DNA from 4 places in the Janthinobacterium sp. SUN206 genome. Region 3 is predicted to be linked to each of the others. Evidence: predicted binding sites of a transcription regulator. Region 3 holds the regulator's gene; each other region holds the start of a gene.
What was found. Region 3 encodes sigma-54, which starts transcription at its own class of promoters, with help from an activator protein. Its sites were predicted from a motif close to TGGCANGNAANCTGCTTT; they were not measured.

Region 1 (4,198 bases), on a different contig from region 3:
TCACCGTCAAGCCCACCGCGGACAGCAAGCTGACCATCGTCGCCAACAGCCTGCATCAAGGCAATACGCAAGATCCGCTGGGCGTCACCTGGACCACGTTTGCCCGCGACCCGCGCGCCGGCGAAATCGACACGACGGACACGCAAAACCCGAAACGCACCCTGGCCGAGCGCTACAACACGCGCAAGAGCATCGATCATCAGCAGATCGGCGCCACTTATGAACAGTCGTTCGGCGATGACCGCCTGCACTTGATGGTGTATGGCGGCAACCGCGACGTGATCCAGTACCAGGCGTTTACCAAGGGATTCCAGGCGCCGCCTAGCCATTCGGGCGGCGTGGTCGATTTCCAGCGCCAATTCTATGGCATCGACACCAACTGGCTGCACGTGAACCAGCTGGCCGGAGGCAAGCTGAGCACGACTATCGGCATCGACTATGGCCGCTCCAGCGACGACCGTACCGGCTATGAAAATTTCATTGGCAATAGCTTTGGCGTAAAAGGCAAGCTGCGCCGCGACGAGCAGAATGTCGTCTCCAGCCTCGATCCGTATATCCAGGCGGAATGGCAAGGCGGCCCGTGGCTGCTCAGCGCAGGTGTGCGCTACAGCAAGATGAAAGTGGCTGTCGACGACCATTTCCTCAGCAACGGCAACGATAGCGGCAGCCTGGAATTCAGCCACACGACGCCCGTGCTGGGCCTGCTGTATAAACTGACGCCGAACGTCAACGTCTACGCCAGCGCCGCGCGCGGTTTCGAAGCGCCCACCCTGAATGAACTGTTTTACTCGGGCACAGGCGGCGGCTTCAATTTCAACTTGAAGCCCGCCACCAGCACCAACCTGGAAGCCGGTGTCAAGGCCAGGATCGCCAACAACACGCACGTGAATGCGGCCTTGTTCCAGATCAAGACCAATGACGAACTGGTGGTCGACAAGTCCAGCGGCGGGCGCACCAGCTATCGCAATGGGGGTAAAACCTTGCGCCAGGGCATGGAAGTGTCGCTGGATTCGAACCTGCCATATGGCTTCACGACCAAAGTGGCGCTCACCAGCCTGCATGCCGTGTATGACCAGGCATTTGGCGGCGTGCGCGAAGGCAGCCGCTTGCCGGGCGTACCCAGCGCTAACCTATTCGCTGAACTGGCCTGGAAAGACACGCTCGACCGTTTTGGCGCAGCGCTGGAAAGCGTGGCCAGCAACCAGGTCTACGCGGAAGACAGCAACATCGAAAAACCGGCGCCCGGCTACACGGTATTCAATGCGCGGTTCAACGCCAGGCAAAACGTGGGCAATTGGCGCTTCAAGGAGTTTGCCCGCCTGAACAACCTGTTCGACAAGACCTACGTGGGTTCCGTCATCGTTGGCGATAGCAACAAGCGCTACTATGAAGCGGCGCCGGGACGTAATTGGTTGCTGGGCGTTAGCGCCCAATATAGTTTCTAAAACTAAAAAGCCCGCGCCTCTTCCGATGCGCGGGCTTTATTGTCATGCAACATGGCCTGCTACGGCCGTGCTTCCTTCACCCCATATTTCTCGAAGATGGCTTTCAATTCGCCGCTGGCCGCCATTTCGTTCATGGCTGCCTGCAGCAACTTGCCCACGTCGAGCTGCTGGCGGCTGACGGCCAGGCCCACCGCCCAGCCCGCACGCGGCAGGCGGGCGAACGCCACTTCGCTCATGGGGAAAGCGGGATCGCTTTTCAGTACCGATTCGATTTCCGAACGGTTGGCCAGCACGGCATCGAGCTTGCCCGTCTGCAATTGCTGCAAGGCTTCGGCTGCCGTATCGAAGATACGCACGTCGTCGCGGTACTTGCCATTGTCTTCGCCCAGCATCAGCATGGCCGCGATCGACACCTTTTCCACGCCGATGCGCTTGCCGGCCAGCGAGGCGACGCCATCGAATTGCGGCACGGCTTGCGCACTGCGCGCCAGGCGCACGGTTTCCACATAGTATGGCGCGAAGATCTCGACCTTGTCGTTGTCCGCCATCAACCTCTTGTCGACCGGCACATGCAACATCACATCGGCGGGGCCATAACCGAGGTAATGTCCCTTCCACACCATATTGCGCAAATCGTCGTTGAGGTTTTCGCCGGCGGGAAATGGCAGCAAGCTCAGTTTCAGCCCCAGCTTTTTCGCCAGCGCTTCGGCAATATCGATATCGATGCCCGTGCCCTTGTCGGAAAACGGCGCGAATTCGTTGTACACAGCCACTTTCAGGCTGCCCGACTGCTGCACCTTTTGCCAGTCGGCGCGCGCCGGCGCGGCGGCACACAGCGCCAGGCAAGCGAGCGAAATCATCGCGCGCGCGCCCCGGAATTGAATTGAACGCATGGGACTCCTTCGTGATCAGTTCGACTTAATTCGACTCGCGGCGCGTTTCCAGATAGGTCTTGATGGCCCACATGGCTTCCTGGTTGAACACGCCTTCGAACGGCGGCATGTACACGGCGCCATTGCGCACTTTACCGTGGCGGATGGTGGTCAGGTAGTAATTGTCCGTTTCCTTGTAGCACGCCTGTTTCTTTGTCTCATTCTTGATACCGAAGCAATCACGGTCCAGCTGGCGCAAGTCGGGCGCGATGCCGCCGGAGATGGCTTCGATGCCGTGGCAACGCGCGCAATTCTGGTTGTAGGCCGATGTGCCCACCGTCAAGGCCAGCTTGTTGCCCCGATACGGGTTTTGCTCGAGCCACTTGTCGCCCACCTTGGGCAAGCCCGTGGTGTCGACGCCTTGCGGCGTGACATTGCCGTGCGCATAGGCATGCGGCAAGGTCAGCAGGGAAGTGAGGGCAACGGCGCCGGCCGCCGCCACGCCGAGCAGGGTACGAATGGAATAGGTCATGCTGGTCTCCTTGGTTTTTTAGTCAATACCAAAGAAGAGCAAATGCCATGCCATGCACATATGCCCCACATCCGGCCGCCCATGTATCAATTTGGAACAGCTGCAACACGTAGTTGTGTCACCGCGCGCCTCAGGCGGCGGCCACCGTGCAGATGCTGCCGCGCGCCTGCTGCTCGAAAGTGATACGCACGGGCAAAAATCGGGCAATCACCTCCGCATTCGTCAGCGCGTGCTGCGATACCTTGTTGCAGCTGAAGGTACCGCCGCCCGCCAGCGCCATGGGCAGCAAGAGCTGGTCGGCCAGGTGCTCGCCGACGGCCGCGTCCGTCTTGAGATAGGCGCGCACCTCGTTCAACAGGCGCTTGGCCACGGACTCGGCCAGCAAGGACTTTTCGCCGAACGAAGTAAATACTTCCGTGACATGCTCATGCTCCAGGGTCAGCAGCAGGACGTTGCCCGGTCCCTGCTCCGCCGGCAAGCCGACGAGGCGCAGCTGCTTGCCGCTCCAGCCCATGCCGCTGGCGACACGCTCGAGCTCGCGCTGCGCCACCTGCACATGCACGCCCGCCACCACGCTTTCCGCATACCCCGCCTTCCGTTCACCGCGCTGCAGCAGTTGAATCGGCTGCAAGCGCCGGCACGGTTGCACGGTGGCCGTCACCTCGCCGCCGCCCGCAGGATGAAAGCCGTAGCGTTGCAGCGCGATCTCCACCTCGGCGCCCATCTGCTGCAGGATGCGGCCATACGCGCGCTGCAAAAAATGCACGGGCGGCGCCATGGCATTGTGCGTGCCGCCAGTGATGCGCACGGTGGATGGCCCATCCGCATGCAGCAGGGCCGGCAGCAAGGTTTGCAGCACCAGGGTGCAGCTGCCGGCGCTGCCGATGGCAAAGCGGTAATCGCCGCCGCGCAGGGGGCCGGGAACGAATTCCAGGCTCGACGCGCGCAGCGCCACCGGCGTCGTGCGCGCCCCGCAAATGGCGGTTGCCGCCTGCACGGCCAGCAGATGCTGGCGCAGCAAGCCGGGCTTTTCCCGTCCCGCGCGAATGTTACTCAGCCGAAACGGTTGCCCCGTGATCATCGACAGGCTCAGCGCCGAACGTAAAATCTGTCCGCCGCCTTCGCCTTGCGCTCCATCTATTTCTATCATCTCTATTTTCTCTCTCTTATCCTTTGACGCAGACGACCTGCTTCAAGATATGCACGACATCGACCAGCTCGCGCTGCGCCAGCATCACCGCATCGATATCCTTGTAAGCCATCGGGATTTCATCGATCACGTTTTCATCCTTGCGGCATTCCACGCCTTGCGTGGCGCGGATCTGGTCATCCAGGTTGAAACGCCGCTT
Region 2 (4,198 bases), 250 kb from region 3:
AGACCGTGCTGGCCCTGCTGTTTCCCACCGTACTGGGGCTGTATGCGGCCAGCGCCATGGCGGCGCAGCTGCGCAGCGTGCTATTGCTGCTGCTGTGCGTCAGCGCCACCGTCGGCTATTACCTGCCCAACCTGGTGCTGGCCAGCACGGCCAAGCGGCGCCAGCGCGACATCTTTGAAAACATCCCCGATGCGCTCGACTTGCTGACCGTGTGCGTGGAAGCGGGCCTGAGCCTGGAGCGCGCGCTGGTGAAGGTGTCGGGCGAAATCCACATCAAAAGCGTGGTGCTGGCGCAGGAATTGCAACTGGTGCTGATGGAAATGCGCGCCGGCTTTTCCAAGGAAAAGGCGCTGCGCAACCTGGCCTTGCGCAGCGGCGTGGAAGATGTCGACACCCTCGTCGCCATGCTGATCCAGTCGGAACGCTTCGGCACCAGCATGGGCGATTCGCTGCGCGTGCACTCGGAAAACCTGCGCGGTAAGCGCAGCCTGCTGGCCGAGGAGGCTGCCGCGAAGATCGCCTTGAAACTGCTGTTCCCGCTGATCTTTTGCGTCTTTCCCACCCTCATGCTGGTGCTCATGGGGCCGGCCGTGATCGAAGTCTATCGCGTGCTCGTGCCGGCCATGGCCAACCGCTGAAAGGAGCTACCATGCGCTTGACGATTTCCCGCCTGGCCACCGCCTCTGCCTGCCTGGGCTTGGCCGCCTGTACCACGCCGCCGGCCCACGCGCCGTTGCCGCAGTGGCCGGACGCCGATACCGCCTATGCGGCGGGGCGCCAGCATTTCGAGCGGGGCGACTTGTCGGCCGCGCAAGCGGCCTATGCGCAAGCCTTGCGCGCCGCGCCGCGCCATGTGAATGCGCGCAACGGCCTGGCCGTGCTGCACGCGCAGCGGGGCGAGCACGACGCGGCGATCGCCCAGTGGCTGGCCCTGACGCAGGAAGCCGGTGCGCCGCAGCCGCAACAGGCGTATCTGTTCAGCAATCTCGGTCGCGCCTACTATTTGCGCGGGCGCGATGCGCAAGCGTTGACTGCGCTGGAACAGGCGTGTCTGCTCGATCCGCTCAATGCGCTGGCCTGGCAGCACCTGGCGCAAGTGCTCGAACGTCTGGGACAGCACGCGCGCGCGGCCGTCATGCGGCGCCAGGCGCAGAGCCTGCAGGAACATGATTTACGGAGCGACATGGCTGTCTTGCGCAACGCGGCGCCGCCGCCGGGCGTGCCCGTGGCCGCGCCGCTGCCGGATGCGCCCGCCATGGCGCGCATCGAGATCACGCAAGGCGACGGCATGGCCCGCTTGCAGCGCGTGCCGGCCGCCGCGCGCAGCGTGCCCGCTGTCACGGCCGAGCGGTCCATGCCGGCCGCTGCCGCGCCCCGTCCGCGCCTGGAAATTGTGAATGGCAACGGCGTGCCCGGCCTGGCCGCCGCCCTGGCGCGCAGCCTGGCCGGCGCTCCCGTGCAAGTGGTGCGCCTGGCCAATGAAACCGGCTTCCAGGTGGCGCGCACGCGCGTCGAGTACCGGCCCGCGCAGGAGCAGGCGGCACGCCAGCTGGCCCGCCAGTTGGGGACGCAGGTGCAAACCCCAGTAGAAACCCGGGCAGGCGACTGCCCCGCCAGCGAGCTGCGCCTGGTACTGGGGCGCGACTTGAGCGATCCGGCCATGCTGCACCGCTATTATCTGCAGCAACTGCAGCTGGCGCGCCAGGCGCTGGCGCGGCTCGGTTAAAACGCCTCGACTGATGCAAAAAACACGCGGCGCCCATGAGGCGCCGCGTGTTTTTCATGCTGTGGATGATTACGGCTGGCGGCGCCGCGTAAAAGCCAGGGCCGCCAAGCCCATGCCCAGCAGGAACAGCGTGCCCGGCTCCGGTACCGCAAGCGGCGGATCGATGACGACGATATCGGTGCGCGTGGACTTGGAAAAATTCAAGGTATAGCTGCCGGCCGGCAGGGCGAAATTCGAGGTCAGGGAAAACATCGCGAAGCCATTCGTGAAGGCGCGCCCCGTGGCGGGGTCGTTGGTGCCGGCCGTCATGTTCAGGCTGAACGGGTCGAGGCTGCCGGCACCATGGTTGCCATTGATGTCGCTGCCATTATTGGCATCGCCATCGGGCGCGAACTGGAAGATCACGCCATCGGCATTCGCGTGCGACAGGCAGCCGGCGGGGCTGGAACTGTTGCACGAGATATTGAAGATATCCATGATCGACACGTTCGACTTGTCGCCCATGGTCGTCACGCTGGTGCGCAGGTCGCGCCGTCCCATGAAGCTGAAGGTGATGAAGCCGGCGCTCGACAGGGTCAGGTTGACGGAGCCGGTCAGCGTGTCGCCGGCCGTGGCCGTGGCGGCGCCGATCGTGTTGCGCTGGGCTTCCGCCACGGCGCTCACGCTGGCGCCGCCATTGAGCATGTTGCCGAAGGCATGCGCATCGCCGCGGGCAAATTCCAGGGTGGAACTGGGGCTGGGGGCGTAGTGGTTTTGCGGCAAGCCGCTGCAGCCGCCGCCCGAGCACACTTGCGGCACGTCGGCGTTGGCGGCCGGGCCCGTATTGACGGCGCGCGGATTGACGGCCACGCCGCCTTCAAAAAAAGCGCTGTCGCTGGCATTGCGGTTGGCGCCGGCCAGCGACAGCGCGCCGGCGCTGGTGGTGATGCGGAAATTGTTCAACTCATTGACGGCCAGGCCGTACGCGCCGGCCTGCGCCTGGCCGCTGGCCAGCAGGCTCGCCGCCGCCAGTGCGCCCAGCCAGCCCAGAATCTTGCTTCGTGTGTGATCAACGTTCATCGCAGCCTCTTGTCGTGGTCAGTCTCGGAAAATCCGGGGGACAAAGAATCCAGAATGACTTGCCTGGATTCATCTCGTAGACAGGGATAAGCAGCTTGCGTGCCACACAAAAATATCACACGGAATCAAGTGCTTGCGCAAAGCGGACTGAGCTGGATGAAGTGAAGTGTAAGAAAGGCCGACGCCGCTTGGCGGGCGCCGTCGGCCAGCCTCAGGTACCCCGGTGATAGCCCAGGTGGCCGCCCGAATTGCGTGCGCAGCCGCAACCGATGCGCGCCACTTCCTCGCCTTCCGTCAATTTCCAGTTGGTAATCGTCGTGTGGTTCCAGTCGATGTCGCTTTTCTTGACAGGTTTGACCGTCAAGATGCGTGCTTCCGCATCCGTGTACTCCATCAGCTCTTCGTCGTCGGCGATGTCGAAATGGCGGTGGATCAGGGAAATGCCGAAGCGGTCGAGCGCGCCGTAGCGTTGCAGCACGTCGCGCAGTTCGCGAAAGCAGGCGAGATCGTCGGGCAGCAGCGGATTGACGGCGGAAATATCGGCGACGGGTTGCCATTGCATGGCGTGGATGTTCAGGCTGTGCATGATAGGCTCCTGTGCCCCATGATGATAGGCCCAGGCTGCCGGAGGGGCGCCGGCACGCCTGGCGAAATGCCCATCGTGGACGCAAAGCCGCTGCGGCGCTTGCGCCGGATCAAAGGTGCGGCACATCGCCTCTCGTCCGATCATTGCCCGGTAAAATAGACCATGGCAAACAAAACCCCCACCTTCCCCGGCGCGCGCACGGGCCGCGGCCAGGTCCTGGCCGTGCTGCTGTCGAACCGCGACCAGTCCGGCGCCGAACCACTGCAAGGCCGCGTCTCGCTGGCCGCCATCGTCAAGGCGCTCAAACGCAAATACCACTGGCCCATCGAGACGCACAGTTTTCCCGCCAACACGCAGGATGGCCGGGCCAGCTGGGCGACCGTCTACAGCCTGCCGGACAAGGTCATCGAGACCGCGCTGGAGGCCGGCGGCCGGGAATGGCTGGAAAGCCGGGGAGCGGCCGGGCGGCGCTGAGCGCGCCGCTTGCTTTACTCGATCCCTTTACTCGATCCCTTTATTCGAGCCGGAAGCCGACCTTGAGCGTGACCTGGAAGTGCGCCACCTTGCCATCGACGATATGGCCGCGCGAATCGGTCACTTCATACCAGTCCATGTGCTTGACCGTCAGCGCCGCCTTGGCAATGGCATCGCGTATCGCCTGATCGCTGCTCTCGGTCGACGTGCCGACCAGCTCGATCAGCTTGTAAGTGTGTGCGGACATGATATTTCCCCAGGTAGGCAAGCCAGACATCGGGAGCCTGCTTTGCGCAAGCACGTGCTCATCTTGCGCCTAAATGTGCCGGACGTCATGGCGCGGTGCAGCAATG
Region 3 (4,198 bases):
CGACTATTTCATCACCAATTTCAGCATGGTGCGCATGGACTTGACGGGCAAGCCCAGCTACATCGTGTCGGGCACCAAGCTCACGCATTATCCGCTGGACGATTCGTCCGATATCGACCAGCCTTTCGTGCGCAAGCTCACGCCAGGCATGCCGCCGATGAACATGAATGCGGAATTGGCGCATATCGACCAGGACAATACCCGGCTGCAACTGCACCGCAAGGTCGTGATCGACCGCGTGGCCAGTCCGAAGGCGCAGAACCTGACGGTCAAGACGGAAGCGCTGACGGTGTTCCCGGACGAGGAAAGAATGGAAACGGACGTGCCTGTCGATATCCTGACGGGCGCCTCGCGCATCAATGGCGTCGGCATGAAGGCGAATAACGCCACCGGCGTGGTGGAAGTGCAGAATGCGCTGCGCATGGTCCTCCCGCCGAAACCGCGCCCGGCCGCGGCGGCAAAATGACAGAATGAAACAAGGAAACCATACTATGAAGAACATCTTGCTGTTGACCGTATTTTCGCTGGCCATCATGGGCGTGGCGCATGCCGAGAAGGCCGATTCCGAGAAGGAAGCCGTCATCACGGCACGCAGCGGCCACGTCGATGACGTCAAGCAGGTGCGCACCCTGACGGGCGACGTCGTGCTGGTCAAGGGGACCCTGACCATGAAGGCGGGCCGGGCCCTGATCACGGAAGATCCGCAAGGCTACCAGTTCATCACCTTCTGGGCCGATCCCGGCAAGCTTGCGACCTTCCGCCAGAAGCGCGATGGCGCGGGCGACCTGTGGGTCGAAGGCGAGGCGGAGCGCGTGGAGTACGACAACAAGACGGAAGTGGTGAAGCTGTTTTCCAGAGCCAAGTTGACGCGCCTGGAAGGCGCGAAAGTCACCGATGTGGCCAATGGCGCTTTCATCTCGTATGACAGCCGCAAGGAAGAATTTGCGATGGAAAATTCCAACAGCGGCACCAGCACCGCCGATGGCGGCAGCGTGCGCATGGTGATCCAGCCGAAGACCAAGGCGCCGGCAGCGGAGAAAGCGCCGGCCACGCCCGCGCCAGGAAAGAAATAATGGAAAATACACGTTGCGGCAGCACCCTGATCGTTCGCGGGCTGCAAAAAACCTATGGCAAGCGGCAAGTCGTGCATGATGTCTCGCTGCAAGTCGAATGCGGCGAAGTGGTGGGCTTGCTGGGCCCGAACGGCGCCGGCAAGACCACCTCGTTCTATATGATCGTCGGCCTGGTGCCGTCCGATGGCGGCAGCATCGATATCAGCGGCGTGGATATCTCCAGCCTGCCGATCCACCGCCGCGCGCAGATGGGCCTGTCCTACCTGCCGCAGGAAGCGTCCGTCTTCCGCAAGCTGACGGTGGAAGACAATATCCGCGCCGTGCTGGAAATCCAGACCGTCGAAGGCCGCCCGCTGACGAAGGCCGAGATCGAGGAGCGGCTGGATAAATTGCTGGCCGACCTGCAGATTGAAAAGCTGCGCGAGAACCAGGCGCTGTCCCTGTCCGGTGGCGAACGCCGCCGCGTGGAAATCGCCCGCGCGCTGGCCACCGATCCCCGTTTCGTGCTGCTCGACGAGCCGTTCGCCGGCGTCGATCCGATCGCCGTGATCGAGATCCAGCGCATCGTGCGTTTCTTGAAGGAGCGCAATATCGGCGTGCTGATTACCGATCATAATGTGCGTGAGACGCTGGGTATTTGCGACCGCGCCTACATCATCAACCAGGGCTCGGTGCTGGCGTCGGGACGCCCCGACGACATCATTGCGAACGAGTCGGTACGCCGGGTCTATCTGGGCGAACACTTCCGCATGTAAGCCAATGAAACAATCATTGCAGCTGCGCACTTCGCAGCACCTGGCACTGACGCCGCAGTTGCAGCAATCGATACGCCTGTTGCAATTGTCTACCCTGGAATTGCACCAGGAACTCGAGCAATTGCTGACGGACAATCCCTTGCTCGAACGCCTCGACGATCCGCTCGACCGTTCGCTGCGCCTGCTGTCCGACGGGGCCTTGAGCTCCACGGCCGCGCCGGCCGAAGCGCCGCCCCAGCCGCCAGGCCAGGAGGCGCCCGCGGCGCCGGCCGAAGGGGAAGCGTTTGACGGCGAGGGGGGCGACAGCCCGGCCGCCGCGGACGGCGGCGACAGCGACTGGAGCGAGGCGAGCCGGGGGAAGGCGCCCGACGACGACGATTCGCGTCCGCAATTGGAGGCCCATCACTGCACCCTGCGCGAACACCTGATGGAGCAGATGCGCGTGACGGTGCTCGAATTGCGCGACCGCGCGCTGGTCGAGCTGATCATCGACGCGCTCGACGACAATGGCTACCTGGAAGAGTCGCTCGACGACATCCTGGCGCGCCTGCCGGAAGAGCTGGAAATCGACGCCGACGAGATGCGCACGGCCTTGTCGCTGCTGCAAAGTTTCGATCCGCCGGGCGTGGGCGCGCGCAACGCGTCCGAATGCCTGGCCCTGCAAATCAAGCGCTTGCCGCACATCGCCATGGTGACGCGGCGCATGGCCCTCGTCATCGTGGAAAAGCACCTGGCCTGGTTTGCCCAGCGCGATTTCAACAAGTTGAAAAAAGCCCTCGATTGCGACGATGAAGACTTGCGCGAAGCGCAGACGGTGATTCGCCAGTGCAATCCGCATCCGGGCGCCGTGTTCGCCTCGGACGTGTCCGATTACGTGGTGCCCGACGTCGTCGTCAAGCGCGCGCGCAATGGCTGGCAAGTCACCCTGAACAACGACGTCATGCCGCGCCTGCGCGTCAACGCCATGTACGCCAACTTGCTCAAGCAGGGCAAGGGGGAGGGCGCCATGGGCGCACAGTTGCAGGAAGCCAAGTGGCTGATCAAGAATATGCGCCAGCGCTTCGACACGATCCTGCGCGTGGCGCAGGCGATAGTAGAAAGACAAAAGAACTTTTTCTCGCATGGGGCCGTTGCCATGCGCCCCCTTGTGCTCCGTGAAATAGCTGATACACTGGGTTTACACGAGAGTACTATCTCGCGGGTAACAACTCAAAAGTACATGCTGACCCCGCACGGCATGTTCGAGTTGAAATATTTCTTTGGTAGCCACGTCGCCACCGAAGCGGGGGGCGAAGCGTCATCGACGGCGATACGGGCATTGATCGTGCAACTGACAGGAGCAGAAGACCCTAAAAATCCTTTATCCGACAGTAAGATTGCGGACATGCTGGGGGAACAAGGCATGGTGATTGCGCGACGTACTGTTGCCAAATACCGGGAAGCATTAAAAATTCCGCCAGTGAGCCTGCGTAAGTGTTTGTAAGTTTTTTTCGGTTCCTCTGCGGGCCGGATAGGATGGACCGCACGAACCCGATCATCTTTAGGAGTGTGTATGAATCTCACCATCAGCGGACATCATCTCGAAGTGACACCAGCCATCCGTGAATACGTACAAACGAAGCTGGAGCGCGTGAAACGTCATTTCGATCAAGTCATCGATATCGCCGTGATTCTGACCGTGGATAACCTCAAAGAGAAAGAAAAACGTCAAAAGGCTGAAGTCAACCTGCGTTTGAGCGGCAAGACTGTCTATGTGGAAAGCTTGGCGCACGACCTGTACGCCGCGATCGATACGCTGATCGACAAGCTCGATAGGCAAGTGATGAAATACAAAACCAAAGTGCAAGGGCACGGTAAAGAGGCGATCAAGCATCTGCCAGACAACTCCGAGGAAGAAGCCGTCGTCGCCGTCTAAGGCCACCCGCTTCCAGCAGTTGTGATCAACTAAGGGCGCACATTGCGCCCTTTTTTGCGCCCAGCGGAACGCAATGTTCCCCGCGCAGGCATTAGAATATTCGCACTTTCACTTCTTTCCTGCCTGCCATGAGCGACTTCGTCCAGACTTCCATCCGCAACCGCACCGGGCACATCGTGCTCGACCGTCCGAAAGCCTTGAATTCCCTGTCGCTGGAGATGGTGCGCGCCCTGAGCGCGGCCCTGCTGGCCTGGCGCGACGATCCGCAGGTGGACGCCGTCGTGATCCGCTCCAGCAGCGACAAGGCCCTGTGCGCCGGCGGCGACATCCGTTTCTTTTACGATGCGGGTCTGGCCACGCCGCAAGGCGGCAGCGCCTTGCTGGAAGATTTCTTTACGGAAGAATATGCTTTAAATCATTTAATTCATTTCTACCCGAAACCGTATATCGCCGTG
Region 4 (4,198 bases), on a different contig from region 3:
TCGTCGAGCGTGTTGACGGTGAATGGGCGCGTGGGGTTGGTCGACGAGGGCAGCACGTTGGCTTGCCCGACGGCGGCGATGATGTCGGGCGCATGGCCGCCGCCCGCCCCTTCCGTGTGAAACGTGTGGATGGTGCGGTCCTTGAAGGCCGCCAAGGTGTGTTCCAGGAAGCCGCCCTCGTTGAGGGTATCGCTGTGCAGCGCCACCTGGATATCCATGCGGTCGGCCACCGACAGGCAATTGTCGATGGCGGCCGGCGTGCTGCCCCAGTCTTCGTGCAGTTTCAGGCCGATGGCGCCCGCGCGCACCTGCTCTTCCAGGGGCAGCGGCAGGCTGACGTTCCCTTTTCCCATGAAGCCCAGGTTCATCGGGAAGGCGTCGGCGGCCGCCAGCATGGCGTGCAAATGCCACGGCCCCGGCGTGCAGGTGGTGGCGGCCGTGCCCACGGCCGGCCCCGTGCCGCCGCCCAGCATGGTAGTCACGCCGCTCATCAGCGCTTCCTCGATCTGTTGCGGGCAGATGAAGTGGATGTGCGTGTCGACGCCGCCGGCCGTGACGATCATGCCTTCGCCGGCGATGATCTCGGTGGCGCCGCCGATGGCCAAGGTCACGCCCGGCTGGATGTCGGGGTTGCCCGCCTTGCCGATGCCGAAAATCAGGCCGTTTTTCAGGCCGATGTCCGCTTTCACGATGCCCCAATGGTCGAGGATGACGGCATTCGTGATGACGGTATCCATTACCTCGGCCGCGCAGCGCTGCGACTGGCCCATGCCGTCGCGGATCACCTTGCCGCCGCCGAATTTCACCTCTTCGCCGTAGATCGCGTAGTCATGCTCGATCTCGATGAACAGTTCCGTGTCGGCCAGGCGGATGCGGTCGCCCTTGGTGGGGCCGAACATTTCGGCGTATGCGCTGCGGGGAATGCTGGCCATCTCAATCCTTTCCCGGTGGAGTGTCTTGCAGTTCACCCATCACTGCCCCATTGAAGCCGTAGACCTTGCGCTCGCCCGCCAGCGCCACCAGTTCCACCGTGCGCTGCTGGCCCGGTTCGAAGCGCACGGCCGTGCCAGCCGTGATATTGAGGCGCATGCCGTAGGCGCGCCAGCGCTCGAAAGCCAGCGCCGGGTTGACTTCGAAAAAGTGGAAATGCGAGCCCACCTGGATCGGCCGGTCGCCCCGGTTGGCCACCACCACGGTAGCCGTGGCGCGGCCCGCATTCAGGCTGATTTCGCCTTCTTCCAATTTGTATTCGCCTGGGGTCATGAGGGGCTCCTTCAAAGATCGCGTTATGCTTGCCGGCCGGTCGCCGGCGCAAAAACAGCCACGGCGCGGGTGGCGCCCTGGCCGCTCGAAAAACTACGGTATCGGGTGGTGCACAGTCACCAGCTTGCTGCCGTCGGGGAAAGTCGCTTCCACCTGGATATCGGGGATCATCTCGGCGATGCCGTCCATGACGTCGGCGCGCGACAGAATTTTTGTACCGTCCGACATCAGCTGCGCCACCGACTTGCCATCACGCGCGCCTTCCATGATGGCGGCGCTGATCAGGGCCACCGCTTCCGGATAATTGAGCTTCAAGCCGCGCGCCAGGCGCCGTTCGGCCAGCAGCGCGGCCGTAAAAATGAGCAGCTTGTCTTTTTCGCGGGGAGTCAGGTCCATGGTTTTCCTTGCGCTTCTTTCCTGATTAAGTGTTCCAGATGCGGGGCACGACGGCGTCGCGTCCCAGCATGGCGGGACGCAGCAGCTGCCAGGCGGCCAGCATGATGCGGCGCGCCGCCTCGCTGTCGCCGCACAGCAGGCGCACCACCACCAGCGCTTTCATGTGCGTGGCGCCAAACGCGGCGCCGGCCGGCACGGCGATCTCGCGCACGGCCGCCAGCACGGCGGGAGAAACGGGCATGCCGACGGCGATCAGGGTGGCGCACACCGTGTGGCCCCCCAGTCCCAGCGGGCTGACCATCAGGGCGCCGCCGGCGGCCAGCACGCCCTGCTCCCACCACAGCAGCTTGCCGCCGCGGCGTATCTGCACCTGCTGGCTGATGCTGCCCGTGTTGAACATTTCGCCCGAGGCGCTGCGGCCCAGGCAGACGATGTCGCAGCCGATGTAGCCGGCGTCCGGCGCCAGTTCCACCTCGTGGCGCAGGCGCACGCAAGCCTGGTCAAAGAAGATGCTTTCCTGCGGCAGCCACTCGATGGCGGCGCCGCTGCCGGCGCGCAGCACGAGGTGCTGGCCCGAGACATGGCCGTTCGCGCGGTACCACTTGGCGGCGCCCGGCGACGTGAGCAAGGCGTGCGCGCCCTCGCCCACCGTGGCGTCGACGGCCAGCTGGTCGCCGCCCACCACGCCGCCGGGCGGATGGATGACGATGGCGTGGCAGACGGCATCGCCTTCCGGATACAGGGGCTTTTGCACGCGCAGGGGGCCCCTGTGCGTGCGCTCTACGAGACGGCTGACGCCATCGTGCAGCGCAAAGCCCAGGCGCAAATGCGCCTGCCAGGCGCTGTGCGCGCTGGCGGCAGAAGGCGTTGCGAAATGTGGGCTGTCTGGCATGCACTGCAATCGTGTAAATAACGATTTACAAAGCAGGATGCATGCCAGCGTCAGAGGGAAGAAACGTGAGAATCATGCACCGCATTGCGGCGCCCGCACCATATCAGTGCAATTACAGTACAGGCGCGGCGCGGGGTGTGCTTATGCCGACACGGCTGCCGGCGCCACCGTCAGCACGCGCCGTTCGCGCAGCAAGGCCGTGAAGGCTTCCGCGGCCAGGGGGCGGCTGAAATAATAGCCCTGCATTTCGTCGCAGCCGTGTTCCGTCAAAAAATCCACCTGCTCGCGCGTTTCCACGCCTTCGGCGATGACGCGCATGTCCAGGTTGTGCGCCAGCGAGATGACGGAACGGGCGATGGCCGCATCGCTGCTGCTGGTGGTGACGTCGTCGACGAACGATTTGTCGATCTTCAGCACGTCGATGGGGAAGCGTTTCAGGTAGCCGAGGCTGGAATAGCCGGTGCCGAAGTCGTCGAGCGAAATGCCCACGCCGATATCCTTCAGGCGCGTCAGGGCCGCCACCGCCTTGTCCGGGTCGCCCATCACCGTGCTTTCCGTGATTTCGATGCCCAGGCAGGCGGGCGCGATGGCGTATTTGCGCAAGGCCGCCTCGACGAACGGCACCGTGCGGTCTTGCGCGAACTGCTTGCCGGACAGGTTGACGGCCACCTTGATGCTGCCCAGGCCCGCGTCGTGCCAGGCGCGGATTTGCGCACAGACGCTTTCGAGCACCCATTCGCCGATGGCCGTGATCGAGCCATATTCCTCGGCCAGCGCGATGAACAGGCCGGGCGGCACCTTGCCCAGCACCGGGTTATCCCAGCGCAGCAAGGCTTCCGCGCCCAGCAAGGCGCCCGTGCGCAAGCACATCTGCGGCTGGTAGTGCACTTCGAATTCATCGCGGCCGATGGCGCCGCGCAGCTGCTGCTGCATCGCCAGGCGGGCGCGGATGTCGCTGCCCATGCGCTCCGTGAAGAAGGCGTAATGGTCGCGCCCCATTTCCTTGGCGCGCACGAGGGCCGTGTCGGCGTGGCGCAGCACGTCGTCGAGGCTGTCGCCGTCGGCCGGGCACATGGCGATGCCGATGCTGGTCGTCAGCGCCAGGCGCTCGCCATCGACGCTGAGTTCCTCGCGCAAGCCGGCCAGGATGGTTTGCGCCAGCGCAAGCGTGCGCCCCAGCAGGGCATCGTCCTGCAGCAGGATCTGGAATTCGTCGCCGCCCTGGCGTACCACCGTGTCGCCTTCGCGCACGCAGCCGGACAGGAAACGCGCCACCACTTGCAGCGCCTTGTCGCCCACGGCCTGGCCGTGCGAATCGTTGATGTTCTTGAAGCGGTCCAGATCCAGGCACATCAGCACCACCTGCTGGCTGTCGCGCAGGGCGTTCGCGCGCGCCTGTTCGAAGCGCTCGCGCAGCAGCACGCGGTTCGGCAAGCCCGTCAACGCGTCGTGGTAGGAGAGGAAATCGATCAGATGCTGCTCGGCCTTGCGCTCGCTGATGTCGAGGAAGACGCCGATGTAGTTGACGACGGCGCCGTCGGGGCCGTGCACGGTGGAGACGCTGAGCAGGCAGGGATAGGTGTCGCCGCTCCTGCGCCGCGTCTGCACCTCGCCCGACCAGCAGCCGCTGCTGCGCAAGCCCTGGCG

Region 1: pedF (cytochrome c-550 PedF) is a predicted target of sigma-54. The motif match lies at 2,885-2,902, and genes of this name have one in related genera.
Region 2: O3300_RS18590 (PEP-CTERM sorting domain-containing protein) is a predicted target of sigma-54. The motif match lies at 2,873-2,890, and genes of this name have one in related genera.
Region 4: O3300_RS07030 (urease accessory protein UreD) is a predicted target of sigma-54. The motif match lies at 2,581-2,598, and genes of this name have one in related genera.

Annotation. Positions count from the first base shown of each region.
Region 1 is NZ_JAPWIB010000008.1:4,891-9,088, reverse strand. Features, by position in the region: gene O3300_RS28290 (TonB-dependent receptor) at 1-1,445, shown strand, start outside; gene O3300_RS28285 (ABC transporter substrate-binding protein) at 1,505-2,338, opposite strand; gene pedF (cytochrome c-550 PedF) at 2,364-2,849, opposite strand; gene rtcA (RNA 3'-terminal phosphate cyclase) at 2,980-3,999, opposite strand; gene O3300_RS28270 (RtcB family protein) at 4,016-4,198, opposite strand, start outside.
Region 2 is NZ_JAPWIB010000003.1:362,005-366,202, forward strand. Features, by position in the region: gene O3300_RS18580 (type II secretion system F family protein) at 1-638, shown strand, start outside; gene O3300_RS18585 (tetratricopeptide repeat protein) at 650-1,726, shown strand; gene O3300_RS18590 (PEP-CTERM sorting domain-containing protein) at 1,796-2,785, opposite strand; gene O3300_RS18595 (hypothetical protein) at 2,997-3,371, opposite strand; gene O3300_RS18600 (hypothetical protein) at 3,534-3,845, shown strand; gene O3300_RS18605 (dodecin) at 3,886-4,092, opposite strand.
Region 3 is NZ_JAPWIB010000003.1:607,393-611,590, forward strand. Features, by position in the region: gene lptC (LPS export ABC transporter periplasmic protein LptC) at 1-466, shown strand, start outside; gene lptA (lipopolysaccharide transport periplasmic protein LptA) at 492-1,073, shown strand; gene lptB (LPS export ABC transporter ATP-binding protein) at 1,073-1,828, shown strand; gene O3300_RS19725 (RNA polymerase factor sigma-54) at 1,833-3,311, shown strand; gene hpf (ribosome hibernation-promoting factor, HPF/YfiA family) at 3,381-3,743, shown strand; gene O3300_RS19735 (enoyl-CoA hydratase/isomerase family protein) at 3,872-4,198, shown strand, end outside.
Region 4 is NZ_JAPWIB010000001.1:1,563,926-1,568,123, forward strand. Features, by position in the region: gene ureC (urease subunit alpha) at 1-932, opposite strand, end outside; gene O3300_RS07020 (urease subunit beta) at 934-1,263, opposite strand; gene O3300_RS07025 (urease subunit gamma) at 1,357-1,659, opposite strand; gene O3300_RS07030 (urease accessory protein UreD) at 1,685-2,551, opposite strand; gene O3300_RS07035 (EAL domain-containing protein) at 2,693-4,198, opposite strand, start outside.